One region of the Nocardioides sp. NBC_00163 genome, then DNA from elsewhere that is predicted to be linked to it. Evidence: riboswitches for the same ligand, from Rfam matches in the RefSeq annotation. Region 1 holds a riboswitch; the other holds the start of a gene.
The links. A riboswitch is a leader RNA that binds a small molecule or an ion and turns the genes downstream of it on or off. The one in region 1 is predicted to bind thiamine pyrophosphate.
Positions count from the first base shown of each region.

Region 2: another riboswitch for thiamine pyrophosphate. It lies ahead of OG801_RS21575 (thiamine phosphate synthase); the one in region 1 lies ahead of OG801_RS13485 (thiamine ABC transporter substrate binding subunit).

Region 1 covers NZ_CP108155.1:2,804,979-2,812,450, forward strand. Annotated here, with positions in the region: gene OG801_RS13480 (ABC transporter permease) at 1-1,503, opposite strand, end outside; gene OG801_RS13485 (thiamine ABC transporter substrate binding subunit) at 1,500-2,561, opposite strand; TPP riboswitch at 2,558-2,666, opposite strand; gene OG801_RS13490 (GNAT family N-acetyltransferase) at 2,697-3,128, shown strand; gene OG801_RS13495 (MBL fold metallo-hydrolase) at 3,118-4,170, opposite strand; gene OG801_RS13500 (hypothetical protein) at 4,136-4,579, opposite strand; gene OG801_RS13505 (hypothetical protein) at 4,576-4,932, opposite strand; gene OG801_RS13510 (putative protein N(5)-glutamine methyltransferase) at 4,949-5,725, shown strand; gene OG801_RS13515 (TIGR02206 family membrane protein) at 5,948-6,646, shown strand; gene OG801_RS13520 (PLP-dependent cysteine synthase family protein) at 6,610-7,472, opposite strand, start outside.
Region 2 covers NZ_CP108155.1:4,522,724-4,530,195, reverse strand. Annotated here, with positions in the region: gene thiC (phosphomethylpyrimidine synthase ThiC) at 1-1,245, opposite strand, end outside; gene thiD (bifunctional hydroxymethylpyrimidine kinase/phosphomethylpyrimidine kinase) at 1,255-2,028, opposite strand; gene OG801_RS21595 (thiamine phosphate synthase) at 2,025-2,615, opposite strand; gene OG801_RS21590 (thiazole synthase) at 2,612-3,379, opposite strand; gene thiS (sulfur carrier protein ThiS) at 3,376-3,576, opposite strand; gene thiO (glycine oxidase ThiO) at 3,573-4,598, opposite strand; gene OG801_RS21575 (thiamine phosphate synthase) at 4,598-5,170, opposite strand; TPP riboswitch at 5,197-5,306, opposite strand; gene OG801_RS21570 (Gfo/Idh/MocA family oxidoreductase) at 5,587-7,020, shown strand; gene OG801_RS21565 (NEW3 domain-containing protein) at 7,056-7,472, shown strand, end outside.

The DNA.
Region 1 (7,472 bases):
GCGCTCCTCGCGGACGAGAAAGGACGTCGCGCCGAACTCCCCCAGCGACGCCGCGAAGGCGAACCCGGAGGAGGCGAGCAGCGGCTTCCAGATGGCAGGTACGTCCACGGTCATGACCGCGCGCAACGGCCCGGCCCCGAGCCCGGCAGCGGCCTGGCGGAGACGGTCGTCGACCGAGCCGAGGACCGGCACCAACGTCCTCACCACCAGGGGCAACGCCACCAGAGCCTGCGCGAGCGGCACCAGCCACGGCTCGTCGCGGAAGTCGAGCGGGGCCGAGCCGAGGGTCAGGTAGAGCCCTAGCCCCAGCGTGACGGCGCTGACCCCGAGCGGCACCATGAACAGCCCGTCCAGGACGGAACGTACCCGCCGCTCGGCCACCGAACGGGACCGACGCGTCACCGCGAACGCGACGAGCAGACCGAGGGTCAGCGCGACCAACGTGGCCTGCACCGCAACCGCCAGCGAGGTCATCAGCGCGGTCGTGGCCGGCACCGGCAACGGAGGGTCGAACCCGGGAGTCTGCAGGGCCGTGTAGTTCCCGAGACTCCACCGGTCATCGTCTCGCAGCGACCCGAGCAGCAGGGCGAGCAGCGGCCCGGCGACCAGCAGGACCAGGACCGACGTCGACAACAGGGCCGGGATGTCCCGCAGCGAGACCCGCCGGCGGCGTACGACGACCCGGGACTGCGCCGGGTCCGGCACCGAGCGCAGCCGGCCGGCCACGACCAGCAGCCCGATGACGACCACCAGCTGGAGCACCGACAGCACCGCGGCACCGGGGAGGTCGAACAGGGTGAAGGTCAGCTTGTAGATCTCGGTCTCGATGCTGTTGTAGCGCACCCCGCCGAGGGTGAGCACGATCCCGAAAGCGGTCGCGCAGAAGAGGAAGACCACCGACGCCGCGGAGACGATCGCGGGGCGCAGCGCCGGCAGCGTGATCGTCAGGAGGACTCGCGCCGGCGAGGCGCCCAGCGCTGCAGCAGCCTCCCCGGGACGCGGGTCGAGCGACTCCCAGGCCGCCCCGACCGCGCGGATCACCACCGAGGCGTTGAAGAAGACCAGCCCGAGGATGATCGCGGTCGGCGTCCCGTCGAGCCCCAACCCGGCCAACAGCCCGGCCTCGCCGATGAGCTCGCGGAAGGCGACCCCGACGACGACCGTGGGGAGCACGAACGGCACCAGCAGCCCCGCCCGGATGATCCGCTGCATCGGAAAGCTCAGCCGATAGAGCGCGAACGCGGCCGGCAGCCCGAGCGCGACGCTCAGCACCGTCGCCAGCCCCGAGGACCACAGCGTGAACCAGAGCGCCCGCTGGATCTCCGGGCGCCCCAGGATCCTGGTCACGACCGACGGATCGAAGGATCCCTCGAAGAACAGGCCGCGCTGCACCATCCCGATGACCGGCAGGACGAAGAAGACCGCCAGCACGGCCACCGGGAGAGCGGCGAGCGCGACCAGGGTCCCGATTCGCCGGGTCACAGCACGACGGGTGGAGCTCACTGCGCGATCGTGTCACTCCAGGTCGCCAGCCACGCTTCCCGGTTCTCGTCGATCTCCTCAGGCTCCACCGAGAGCGGCGAGGTCGGCTGCTGCGCGAACTTCGCCCAGTCGGCAGGCAGTTCGACGCCGGAGGAGACGGGGAACACGTACATGCTCTCCGGCAGCGCCCCCTGCACGCTGTCGGAGAGCATGAAGTCGATCAGCGCCTTGGCGCCCGCGGGGTGGTCGGCGCCCTCGAGCACGCCGGCGTACTCGACCTGCCGGAAGCAGGTGTCCAGCAGCGCCTTGGTCGTCGTCTTGCCGTCCTTGACGGTGAAGGCCGGCGAGGAGTCGTAGGAGAGGACGATCGGCCGCGTCCCCTTCCCGCCGCCCTGGGTGAAGTCGGAGTAGTAGGCCTGGTCCCAGCCGTCGACGACCTTGGTGCCGTTGTCCATCAGCTTGCCCCAGTAGTCGGCCCAGCCGTCCTCGCCGTACTCGGCGACGGTCGCCAGCAGGAACGCCATCCCCGGCGTCGACGTCGCCGCGCCGGGGGTCACGAAGAGATCCTTGTACGCAGGCTCGGCCAGGTCGTCGAGCGACTCCGGCGGCGTCAGCTTCTTCGCCGCGAACCACTCGGTGTCGATGTTGACGCACACGCTCCCGTTGTCGACCGGGGTGAGGAAGTGCTTCTCGTCCCCCGGGAGGTTGAACTCGTCGACCCCGGCCGGGACGGTCTCCGGCGTGTAGGCCTCCAGCGCCCCCTGGTCGATCGCGCGGCTGGCGAAGGTGTTGTCGACGCCGAAGACCGCGTCACCGTCGGGGTTGCCGGTGTCCATGGCGATCTTGGTGGTCAGCTCGCCCCCGTCGCCCGCGTGCCGGATCTCGGCGGTGTAGCCGGTCTTCTCGGTGAACTCGGCCAGCACCTCCTTCGGCAGCGTGAAGCTGTCGTGGGTCAGCAGCACGACCGACTTGTCGTCGGCGCCGCTCGACGGGTCGGCGTCAGGCTCGGCGGGGCTGCCCCCGCACGCGGACAGCAGCAGCGCCGAGATAGCAGTGGCAGCGATGGCAGGCGTACGCATGCGCATTCCTGACTCCCTTCGCCGGTATCAACCGGAGCAGGTTCGGAGGGTCTGCGGCGCTGTTCGCCGCACTCTCAGGCCTTCCGGCCTCCCCTGTCTGTTCCCGCCAACACTACTGCTTGCCAGAATCAACCCATGACCGACGTCGCCCTCTCGTCCTTCGACGACCTCTCCCCGAAGACCGCGTACGCCCTGTGGCGGCTGCGCCAGGACGTCTTCATCGTCGAGCAGGACTGCCCGTACCTCGATCTGGACGGTCGCGACCTCGAGCCCGGGACGCGTCACGTGGTGCTGACCGACGGCGACCGGCTCGCCGGCACCGCCCGCATCCTCGACGACGGCGACGTGTGGCGGATCGGCCGCGTCGTCCTCGCCCCCACCCACCGCGGCAAGGGCTTGGCCGACGTGATCATGAAGGCCGCCGTCGAAGCACTCACCGACCGCGACGTCGTCCTCGACGCTCAGTCGCCGCTTGCCGGCTGGTACGCCAAGTTCGGGTTCGTGAAGGACGGCGAGGAGTTCCTCGAGGACGGCATCCCGCACACCCCGATGCGGCTCAAGCGCTGACTGGGGCGAACAGGACGCTGGTCTCGGTCTCCTCGCGGGTGGCCTGACCGCGGGCGGCCAACAGCTCGAGGTGGGCCTTGGTCTCCATGACCGCGAGGCCGGCGTTGAAGTAGTCGAGCTCGGCGAAGGCGCGCTCGTGGCGGGTCCAACCGAGGTCGTTGGCGACCTCGAGCGCGGAGCGCCGACCGGCCTTCAGCGACGCCAGCGACTGGGCCAACCGCGACTCGTGATGGGCCAGGAGCTCGTCGACGCGGGCGTGCGACGACGATGCGACCGGGCCGTGGGCGGGGAGAAGGCGCAGGTCGGGCAGGGTACGGACCTTGGTCAGCGAGGCCATGAAGTCGCCCAGCGGGTCGATGACGGGCACCGGCTCGAAGCCGATGGACGGCGTGATCGTGGGCAGCACGTGGTCGCCGGCGAACAGGACCGAGCCGGCCACGTCCGCATAGACGTAGTGGCCCTGGGTGTGCCCGGGGGTGTGCACGGCATCGAGGTCGCGGCCGGCCACGTCGAGGCGTACATCCCCCTCGAGCCACCGGTCGGGCATCCGCCAGTGGGAGAGATCGGGCGCGGGCGGCGGGTTGGCGGCCCACTTCGCGGCCAACTCGTGCGCACCGGCGTGGGCGAGCAGTCGGTCGGTCGAGACCCAGCCGTCGAGGTCGCCGTTGGTGAGCTCGAGCGTGGGCCGGTCGCCGGCGCCGAGCAGCACGTCCGCGCCGAACTCCTGACCGAGCACCGAGGCGAGCGTGTAGTGGTCGCGATGCACGTGGGTGACCAGGAACCGCCTGATGTCGCCGAACTCGAAGCCGAGCTTCTTCAGCCCGGACTCGAGCGCCGTACGTCCCTCGGTGATCGCCCAGCCACCATCGACCAGCGAGAGCCCGTCGTCGCCCTCGAGGACGTAGATGTTGACCGCCTTGAGCCCGTCCATCGGCAGCGGCAGCGGGATCCGGTGCACGCCGTCGGCGACCGTCCACGCTCCCGGAGCGGACCAGTGCTCCCCCGAGTCAGGCGAGATCGCGGTGGCTGTCGACTGACTCATCCGTCTCCTTCGGGTTGACCTTCCAGAGCCAGAGCAGACCCAGGATCGGCAACAGGGCAGGAACGAAACCGTATCCGCTCCCGAACTTCGACCATACCGAGTCATCCGGGAACCAGGACGGGACGGCCAGGGACAGGACACCGACCACGATGACGCCGGCCAACTCGATCCACAGCATGATCTTCGCGAAGCCCGCCGACCCGGCGGCGGCCCGGCGGATCGCGAACCAGCCCGCGACGTACGTCGCCGCGGCGACGACCGAGAGCGAGTAGGCGATCGGGGCCTCGTCGAAATCGGTGAAGACCTGCACCAGCGACCGGGCTCCCGCGGCGAGCACGAAGATCGCGTAGACGGTCAGCAGCACCAGGTGCGGACCGGAACGAGTCTTGGCAGGGGAGGTCGCGGTCACCGGACCATCATGACGCGTACGGCCACGACACCCGTCGCCAGGGCAGCCGCCGCGATCACGCCCGAGGACCAGGTCGAGCGGTCCCCACGCATCGTCTGCAGAGCGAGCGGCATCAGGCACACCAGCGCGCCGAGGTAGCCCAGGAAGGTCGACAGTGACTCCGGCTTGCGTCCGCCCGACCAGGCCGCCAGCGCACCGATCGCGAGCACGACGGCCAGGATCTCCAGCATCCACGCGACCTGGTCCAGCCACTTCGGCCGGGGCGCCTTCAGCACCACGCCGAGCACGGCCGCGATCGTCACGAACGCGGCATACCCGGCCACGATAAATCCGATCAGGGTCACGGCGTCCACGTGCCAATCTTCTCCAATGACCTCCACCTCTCCCGATCCGGGGCTCGTCGCTCGTCTCCGCGCCGCCGGCTGCGTCTTCGCCGAGGACGAGGCGGCACTGCTCGAGTCCGCCCCGGTCTCCGCCCTGGAGCGGGAGGAGATGGTCGTACGCCGCGTGGCCGGCGAGCCGCTGGAGCTCATCCTGGGCTGGGCCGAGTTCTGCGGGCTCCGGATCCGGGTCGCACCGGGGGTGTTCGTGCCCCGGCAGCGCTCGGCGCTGATGGTCGAGCTCGCCTTCCGGACGGCCGGGCGGGGCGCGGCCCTGAAGGTGCTCGATCTCGGCTGCGGGACCGGAGCGCTGGGCGCCGCCATCGCGGCACGTCTCCCGGACGCGGAGGTCTGGGCCACCGACATCGACCCTGAGGCGGTCGAGTGCGCTCGGGAGAATCTGCCGCCGAACCGGGTGCTCCTCGGCGATCTCTACGACCCGCTCCCCCACGACCTCGAGCTCAACGTGATCGTGGCCAACGCTCCCTATGTGCCGAGCGACCAGATCCGGAACATGCCGCCCGAGGCGCGCGACCACGAACACCACGTGGCTCTCGACGGCGGCGCGGACGGGCTCGACGTCCAGCGCCGCGTGATCGAGCAGGCTCCGAAGCATCTGGCCCCCGGCGGCGTACTCATCATCGAGGCCGGCCAGGAGCAGGCGCCCGTCACCGCGAGCCTGATGCGGGAGCAGGGGCTCGTCGCGGAGCTCCATCACGACGAGGACCTCTACGCGACCGCGGTGACCGGGATCGCTGCAGCCTGAGAAATTTGTAGAGGCCCGGTTAACCGGGAATTCCTGCACCCAAAAGCGAGGCGTCCCTCTGATTGCACACCACCCCCGCAGTGTGCATTCAGAGGGACCGCCACCTGGAAGTTCGTCCACCCCCCACCGGTGGGCGACCTTCACGCCGATGAAACGGGCCACCCGCGGACCCATGACGCGGGTTGGGAAGAATTTTTTCGAGAATCCCGTCAGACTTCCGTCATGCAGGCTTACGGTCTGGCCCACCTGGTGCCGTTGTCCCTGCTCACAGCGGGGATCGTGGCGGTCGTCTGGCTGGGTAGGCGGCAGCGGGCCGACGCGAAGCCGTCGAGATTCTCGCGAGGATTCGCGCTCGCGATCCCGTTGACGACGATCCCGCTGCAGGCCCACGAGTGGGTCACCGACTTCGATCTCTTCATCGATCTGCCGATCCACCTGTGCGACCTGGCGTGGGTCGCGGCGGCGTTGGCGCTGTGGACCCACCATCCCTACCCGACCGCGCTGACCTGCTTCTGGGGCCTCACGCTGACCACGCAGGGCGTCTTCACCCCGGACGTGATGGACTTCCCGGACGTCAGCTACTTCACCTTCTGGGGCCAGCATCTGATGATCGTGACCGCCGCGGTCTACCTGGTCTTCGGGCTCAAACTGCTACCCCGGTGGCGCGACTACGGCTGGACGGTCGCGACCACGGCGGCATGGGCCGCCGCGGCGTACGTCCTCAACCTCGTCCTCGACGCCAACTACGGCTACCTGCGCTACAAGCCGGAGTCGGGCTCGATGCTCGACCTGCTCGGGCCGTGGCCGGTCTACGTCCTCAACGAGATCCTGATCGTCGCGGGCGTGTGGGCGCTGATCACGCTGGGACTGCGGATCTGGGCCCGTCAGGACGGGTCGACGAGGACGCCGGTGCGCTCGTAGTCAGCGAGAGCCGAGGCGTACGGCGCCAGGTCGATGCCCTTCTCGCTCACCCAGCCGTCGTCGTAGTAGGACGAGCGGTAGCGCTCCCCGGAGTCGCACAGCAGCGAGACGACGCTGCCCTCGGTGCCGGCCTCGGACATCTCGCGTACGACGCCCAGCGATGCCCACACGTTGGTGCCCGTCGAGGGGCCGACCGAGCGGCCCATCCGTGCCGAGAGCCAGCGCATCGTCGCGATCGACGCCGCGTCGGGGACCTGGACCATGTCGTCGACGACCCCGCCGACGAAGGACGGCTCGACCCGCGGCCGGCCGATCCCCTCGATGCGCGACGGCATGCCGGTGGCGTAGTCGGAGGTGTCCGCCTCCCAGCCGCCGTAGAAGGCGGAGTTCTCCGGGTCGGCGACCATCAGCCTGGTGGGGTGGCGGCGGTAGTGGAGGTAGCGGCCGATCGTCGCCGATGTGCCGCCGGTGCCGGCCGAGACGACGATCCAGGTCGGCACCGGGTGTCGCTCCTGCGACATCTGGTCGAAGATCGACTCGGCGATGTTGTTGTTGCCTCGCCAGTCGGTGGCCCGCTCGGCGTAGGTGAACTGGTCCATGTAGTGCCCGTCGCACTCGCGGGCGAGGCGCTCGGCCTCTGCGTACATGTCGGGTGCACGATCGACGAAGTGGCAGCGGCCGCCGTGCCACTCGATCAGGCGCACCTTCTCCTCCGAGGTCGAGCGCGGCATCACCGCGACGAACGGCAGCCCGAGGAGGCCGGCGAAGTAGGCCTCCGAGACCGCAGTGGATCCGGAGGAGGCCTCGACGACCGTCGAGCCTTCGT
Region 2 (7,472 bases), 1.7 Mb from region 1:
GCCGTGCATCGCGATCGTGGCCGCGCCGATGGCGCTGGTGATGTGGTCGTAGCCGGGCGCGATGTCGGTGGCGAGCGGGCCGAGCGTGTAGAACGGCGCACCGTGGCACCACTCCTGCTGGAGGCGTACGTTCTCCTCCACGAGGTTGAGCGGGACGTGCCCGGGGCCCTCGACCATGACCTGTACGTCGTGCTCCCAGGCCCTCTCGGTGAGCTCGGCCAGCGTGCGCAGCTCGCTGAGCTGGGCCTCGTCGTTGGCGTCGGCGGTGGAGCCCGGGCGGAGCCCATCGCCGAGGGAGAAGGCGACGTCGTACTGCTTGAAGATCTCGCAGAGCTCGTCGAAGTGGGTGTAGAGGAAGCTCTCCTGGTGGTGCGCGAGACACCAGCCGGCCATGATCGAGCCGCCTCGGGACACGATGCCGGTGACGCGGTTCGCGGTGAGCGGGACGTATCTCAGCAGGACTCCCGCATGGATCGTCATGTAGTCGACGCCCTGCTCGGCCTGCTCGATGACGGTGTCCCGGAACACCTCCCAGGTCAGCTTGTCGGCCTCGCCGTTGACCTTCTCCAGGGCCTGATAGATCGGGACGGTGCCGATCGGGACGGGTGAGTTGCGCAGGATCCACTCGCGGGTGGTGTGGATGTCGTCGCCGGTGCTCAGGTCCATCACCGTGTCCGCGCCCCAGGTGATCGCGTGGGTGAGCTTGTCGACCTCCTCCGCGATGCTGCTGGTGACCGCGGAGTTGCCGATGTTCGCGTTGATCTTCACCAGGAAGCGCTTGCCGATGATCATCGGCTCGGACTCGGGGTGGTTGACGTTGTTCGGGATGATCGCCCGGCCCGCCGCCACCTCCTCGCGGACCAGCTCGGGGTCGCAGCTCTCGCGCACCGCGACGTAGGCCATCTCCTTGGTGATGATGCCCTGGCGCGCGTAGTGCATCTGGGAGATGTTGGCGCCCTTTCGCGGCTTCCGGCGCTCGCCCTGCCATTCCTCGGTGGCTGCTCCGCGGCGTACGGCGGTCTTGCCGTTGTCCCGGAGGTCTGCCGGGCGTCCGTCGTACTGCTCGGTGTCGCCGCGTTCCTCGATCCATTCGAGGCGGCGGGGCGGAAGGCCCTGCTCCGGCTGCGAGCCGGGGCCCTCGGTGCAGTAGCGGTCGAAGGTCTCGCCGTTGGTGAGCGCGACCCGGGTCACCGGGACCTTCAGGTCGCCGATCTCGAGGCGGGTGTGGGCGGGGTGCACGGTCATGCGGTCTCCTCAGGTGTTCAGGTGGGCGATCGGTCCTCGGCCGCGGCCGAGAGTCCAGTGCCGGCTTGCGGCGAGCTGTCGGGTGACGTACGCGGCCGCCTGCTCCGCCGCTTCGCGCAGCGGGGCGCCGTGGGCGAGGTGGGCGGCCAGGGCCGAGCTGTAGGTGCAGCCGGTGCCGTGGTCGTTCTTCGTCGGGACGGCGGGATGCGTGAGCGGGATCGGCGCCTTCCCCGGCTCGGCGAGCCAGTCCGTGCACGTCCCGGTTGCCTCCGGGTCGCCGCCGGTGACGATCACGGCCGGCTTCACACCGGCCAGCTCCCTGGCCAGTTCCTCGGGCGACCCGTCGTGCCCGGCCAGGGCACCGGCCTCGTCGAGGTTGGGGGTGACGACGGTGGCGACGGGGAGCAGGTGGTCGAGATAGGCGTGGCGTACGTCCTCCCCGCCGAGCACCGCGCCGGAGGTGGCGACCAGGACGGGGTCGACGACGAGCGGCCGGCCGGTGCAGAGGCGCGCGACGAGCTCGACCACCTCGGCGCTGCCGAGCATGCCGGTCTTGACCGCCGCGACGGGAAGGTCGTCGAAGACGGCGTGGAGCTGGGCCTCGACGGTGGCGAGCGGGACGGCGTGGATGTCGCTGACCCCGGTCGTGTCCTGGGCGGTGACGGCGGTGATCACGCAGGCTCCGTGGACCCCGAGCGCGGCGAAGGTGGCCAGATCAGCCGCCGTGCCCGCCGCTCCCCCGGAGTCGGTGCCCGCGACGGTGAGCGCGACCGGCGGGTTCACGACGTCACCGCCGTCGTGCCGAGGGCGGCCAGCAGGTCGCGGACGACCGCGGCCGGCTCCTCCGCGCGCATCACCGCCCCCATCACGGCCACCCCGTGGGCCCCGGCCGCCACCGCCGCCGCGGCGTTGTCCGGGGTGATCCCGCCCAAGGCGTAAGTCGGGAGCGGCAGGTCACCGAACGCCTCCGGACCGAGCGGCGGCCCGTAGCCCGGCTTGGACTCGGTCAGCGCGTACGGGCTCAGCATCGCGTAGTCGAACCCCTCCTCGGCCGCGCGGGCGACCTCGGTGGCGCTGTGGCAGCTGCGGCCGCGGGGTGGCCCTACGAACGACGTGTTACTGCTCGCGGAGGCGGGCAGGTGCAGGCCGACTGCGGCAGGGAGAGGGGTGTGGGCGGCGATGACGTTCAGGCCGAGTCCGGCGAGCAGCTCGGCCAGCTTTGCTCGATGCTCCAGGGGCTCATCGAGCTCACGGAGTACGACGTGGGTCAGGCCGGCCTCGGCGCACGCTGCAATCGTCGCGACCAGGCTGCGGCCGAGCGGCAGCTGGGAGCGGTCGGTGAGGACGAGCAGTCGCGGTAGCGCGGTCATGCGATCCGGCCTTCCATCGGCGAGGACGCCCGGGCGACCGCTTGGCGTGGGATCCGGCCGGCGCGGCGGGCGGTGTGCCCGGCCTCGACGGCCAGGCGCAGCGCGCGAGCCATCCCGACCGGGTCGTCCGCACGGGTCACCGCGGTGGCGGCGAGGACCGCGGAGCAGCCGAGCTCCATCGCCAGGGCCGCGTCCGAGGCCGTCCCGACGCCGGCGTCGAGCACGACCGGCACGGACACGGCAGCGACGACCGCCTCGATCGCGTACGGGTTCAGCAGCCCCAGCCCGGACCCGATCGGCGAGCCGAGCGGCATCACCGCCGCGCAGCCGGCGTCCTCGAGCCGGCGGGCGAGGACGGGGTCGTCGGTGGCGTACGGAAGGACCGTGAAGCCCTTGCGCACCAGCTGCTCGGCGGCCTCGACGAGCTCGACGGCGTCGGGCATCAGCGAGGTCTCGTCACCGATCACCTCCAGCTTGACCCAGTCCGTCTCCAGCGCCTCGCGGGCGAGCTCGGCGGTCAGCACCGCCTCGCGTGCCGAGAAGCAGCCCGCGGTGTTGGGCAGGATCGGCACCTTCGCCGCGCGAAGCGTCTCGAGCAACCCGCCGGAGGCCGTCGAGGACGTACGCCGCATCGAGACCGTCACCAGACCGGGCTCGGCCGCGTCGATGACGTCGGGGAGCAGAGCCAGGTTGGGCAGACCGCCGGTGCCGAGGAAGAGGCGTGAGGACAGCTCGTGGCCAGCGATCTTCAAGATGTCGCTCATCCGCCCTGCACCGCCGTCACGATCTCGACGACATGACCGTCCCGGAGCTGCCAGCGCGCCCAGTCGTCGCGCGGCACGATCTCCTCGTCCACGGCGACGGCGATGCCGCTCGGCCGCCGGTCGCCGGTACGTGCCTCGAGCAGGTCGGCAACGGTGCCGCTGACCTCCGTCGGCTCGCTGTTCACGGTGATCTTCATCCGTCCTCCTTCATCCGGAACCGGCGCGGATCGACCGCGGGTTCCACTGAACCGGTCTCGATGTGGTCGGCCACCAGCTGCGCGATGAGCGGCGCGAGCAGGACCCCGTTGCGGTAGGCACCCGCGGCAAGCACGACGCCCGGCTCGTGGGTCGAGCCGACGAGAGGAAGGTTGTCGGCGGTCCCCGGGCGGTCGCGCGAGGTCACCTCCACCACGCTGGCGCGGTCGAGCGCCGGCACGACCCGGCGGGCGGAGTCGAGCAGCCGCCACACGCCCTCGACGGTCGGCCGCAGCGGACCGTCGCGCTCCTCGGTGGTGGCCCCGATGACCACCTCGTCGCTGTCGATCCGCGGCACCACGTAGATCTGCTCGCCGTGCGCCCAGGCCCGCACCGTCCGTTCCACCCGCTCCTGCGTCCGTACGCGCACCACGTCTCCGCGCACCGGACGTATGAGGGAGGAGTACGGATCGGGCAGGTTCGCCCCCGTCGCGATGACGGTGACTGTGTTGGTCTCGACACCGGCTCGCTGGCGCTCGCCGGGCTCGACCAGCGTGGACAACCGATCGAGCAGGGCCGCGACGACGGCACGCGGGTCGACCGAGTGGTCCTCGGCGAGGAAAGCCCCGCCGGCGACGCGGCCGAGCCCGGGTTCGCGGGCGAGCAGCTCGCGGCGTACGAGTCTCTCGTAGGAGACCCCGGCGAGGTCGAGCACCGAGAGCTGCCGCTCGACCTGCTGGACGTCTCCGGCGTCGACGCCGACCAGCAGGGTCCCGCGGGTGTGCACGGGCACCCCGAGCCGGGCGGCGAAGTCGGGCCAGAGCGCGAGGGAGGACAGGCAGAGCCGGGTCAGGTCCTCCTCGCCGTACCAGGCCTCACCGGCCGGGCTGAGCATGCCGGCCGCGGCGTACGAGGCCCCCGAGCCCGGCGCCGGATCGACCACCGTGACCTCATGCCCGCGACGGATCAGCTCGTCGGCCACGGACAGCCCGACGATCCCGGCACCGAGGATCCGCACGCGCATCAGCCGACGGCTTCCACGAGCTCCTTCGCGGCCTGGAGTGGGTCGGGATGTCGCCAGAGCCCGCCGATCACGGCGACCCCATGGGCGCCGGCGGCGCGTACGGCCCCGGCGGAAGCGGTCGAGATCCCGCCGATCGCGATCAGCGGGAGGACACCGACCGCGTCGGAGACCGCGGAGACCCCCAGCGGGTCGGGAAGCCCGGCCTTGGACGTGGTGGCGAAGACCGGTCCGAAGCCGGCGTAGTCAGCGCCCGCGGCGGCGGCCGCCTCGACCGCGGCACGGTCACGGCAGGTCGCGCCGACGACAAGACCCGGAGCGGCCGCGTCGGCGATCCGCCGGGCCTCGGCCAGCGGAAGGTCGGAGGCGCCGAGGTGGACGCCGTGCGCACCGGACGCGAGCGCCACGTCGAGCCGGTCGTCGACGACCACACAGGCGTCGTACGTCCCGACCCGCTCGATCACGGCCGCGGTCAGAGCGAGCAGCTCGCGGGTCGTCGCTGCCTTGTCGCGCACCTGGAAGCCGGCGACGCCGAGCTCCGCGAAGGCAGGCAGCAGCGCGAGATCTTCGCTCAAGGAGACCAGGCAGAAAATACGTGGAAGAGGCACAACCAATCACTTCCTTCGCCGGCATGATCCGGATCAGGTGTAACGGTCGGAGCGGCCTTAGCTCCCTCTCAGCCCGCTGCCGCGGACTCCCGTGTGGACGTCTCAGACCATAGCGCGCACCACCGAGAACCCCCAGCCCTAGGCCCATCCAGCGGGATACCTCTGGTAGGTCGAGATCCGCGGCGCCGTCGCCCCGTCGCCCCTGACCCCCGCGACGAGCCGATCGTGTCGATCGACGATCGCGGCGCGCGAAGGTCTGGCGCCGCGATGTGACGTGCCCTACAGTCTTCCCTGAGCGATTGATTCTGCCGATACAAGCGTTGATTCGATCATAAACGATCACTCAGGCCGTGTCGGCCCGACCTCGACTTCGGAGCGAAGACATGCAGACGACGTCCATCACCACGCCCGACACCAAGCTCGCTACCGGGTTCTCCCGGCGCAGCGTCCTGGGCTCCGCCGCCGCAGTGGGCGGGGCCGCCCTGGGCATCGGCGCCCTCACCGCCGGCGCCACCCCGGCGCGGGCCGCCGGCCAGCGCACCATGGTCAACCAGCCCTTCGAGGCGCACGAGATCGTCCGCATCGGGCTGATCGGCCTCGGCAACCGCGGCTTCGGGATGGCCCGTGGCTGGGCCGACATCCCCGGCGCGCAGGTGGTCGCGGTGTGCGACATCCGCGCCGACCGCGCCACGCGGGTGGCCGACGACCTCGTCGCGCGCGGCAAGACCCGCCCCAAGGAGTACGGCGGCAAGCGTGGCTCCTTCAAGCAGATGCTCGACCGCGAGGAGCTCGACCTCATCTACATCGCCACCCCCTGGGAGTTCCACTACGACCAGGCGCGGACCTCGATGCTGGCCGGCGCGCACGTCGCCGTCGAGCTGCCGATCGCCACGCAGCTCAACGAGCTGTGGGACCTCGTCAACACCTCCGAGATGACCCGGAAGCACCTGCTGCTCGCCGAGAACTGCAGCTACGGCCGCAACGAGCTGGCGATGCTCAAGATGGCGCACGAGGGGGTCTTCGGCGACATCACCCACGGCGCCGGCGGCTACCTGCACGATCTGCGAGCCCTGCTGTTCAACGACGGCTACTACACCGACGACTGGCGGCGCCTGTGGCACACCCGCAGCACCGCCAGCTTCTACCCGATGCACGGCCTGGCGCCGATCGCTGCCGCGATGGACGTCAACCGCGGCGACCGAGCCGTCACGCTGGCCGCCACCGCGACCGCGCCGCGGGGCCTGGCCGACTACCGCGAGCGCTTCGTCCCCCGCGACCACCGGTCGTGGAAGGAGGAGTACATCAACGGCGACCGCATCAGCTGCGAGATCACCACTTCCGGGGGTCGCACCATCAGCGCCGAGCACAACGTGAGCCAGCCCCGGCCCTACAGCCGCATCAACAGCATCGAGGGCAGCCGCGGCCTGTTCGAGGACTACGTCGGCGGCGACTCGACCGGCGCCCGCGTCTACGCCGAGCCGCTGCACAGCGGCGACACCTGGCGCGGCTTCAAGGCGCTGCGCCAAGAGTTCGACCACTGGCTCTGGAAGGAGCTCGAGGACGACGCCTCCGGGAGCGGTCACGGCGGCATGGACTACATCCTGCAGTGGCGTCTCATCCAGACGATGCGCGCCGGGCTGGTCCCCGACATCGACGTCTACGACTCGGCCATGTGGTGCTCACCGGTCCCGCTGAGCGTCGAGTCGCTGGCCAAGAACGGCAAGCCGGTGGAGATCCCCGACTTCACCCGGGGCAATTGGCGCAAGCCGAGGGTCGGCCTCGACTCGCGCCAGACCGAGATGCCCCCCGTCCCCTGATCCCTACCGACATCACCTTCCGAAAGGCACCTACCATGGTCGCTCCGTCGTTCATCGCCCGCGCGGCTCTCGCGCTCACGATCGCCCTCGGCGGTCTTCTGGTGGCCCCCGCCGCCACCACAGCGGCACCGGCAGCGGCTGCGGCGACCACGCAGACGGTCGGCGTCACCATCGGAGCGGTCGACCTCGACGGGCCGGCCATCGTCGAGGTGCCGGTCACCGTCCGCAACCAATCGACGGCGGCGCTGCGCAAGCTCACGGTCTCGCTCCGGGGACCGGTGGGCTGGCAGGTCGCCCCGGCTTCGCGGTCGGTCCCGGGAGCCGTGAAGCCGGGCGCCAGCGCCACCGTCACCTTCTCGGTGCGGGTGCCCGAGCGGCGTCCGGGCTTCCATCTGCGCACCTTCACCGCCACGGCCGCCTACCGCGGCGGTGACGGCGCGGGTGCCGCGGTC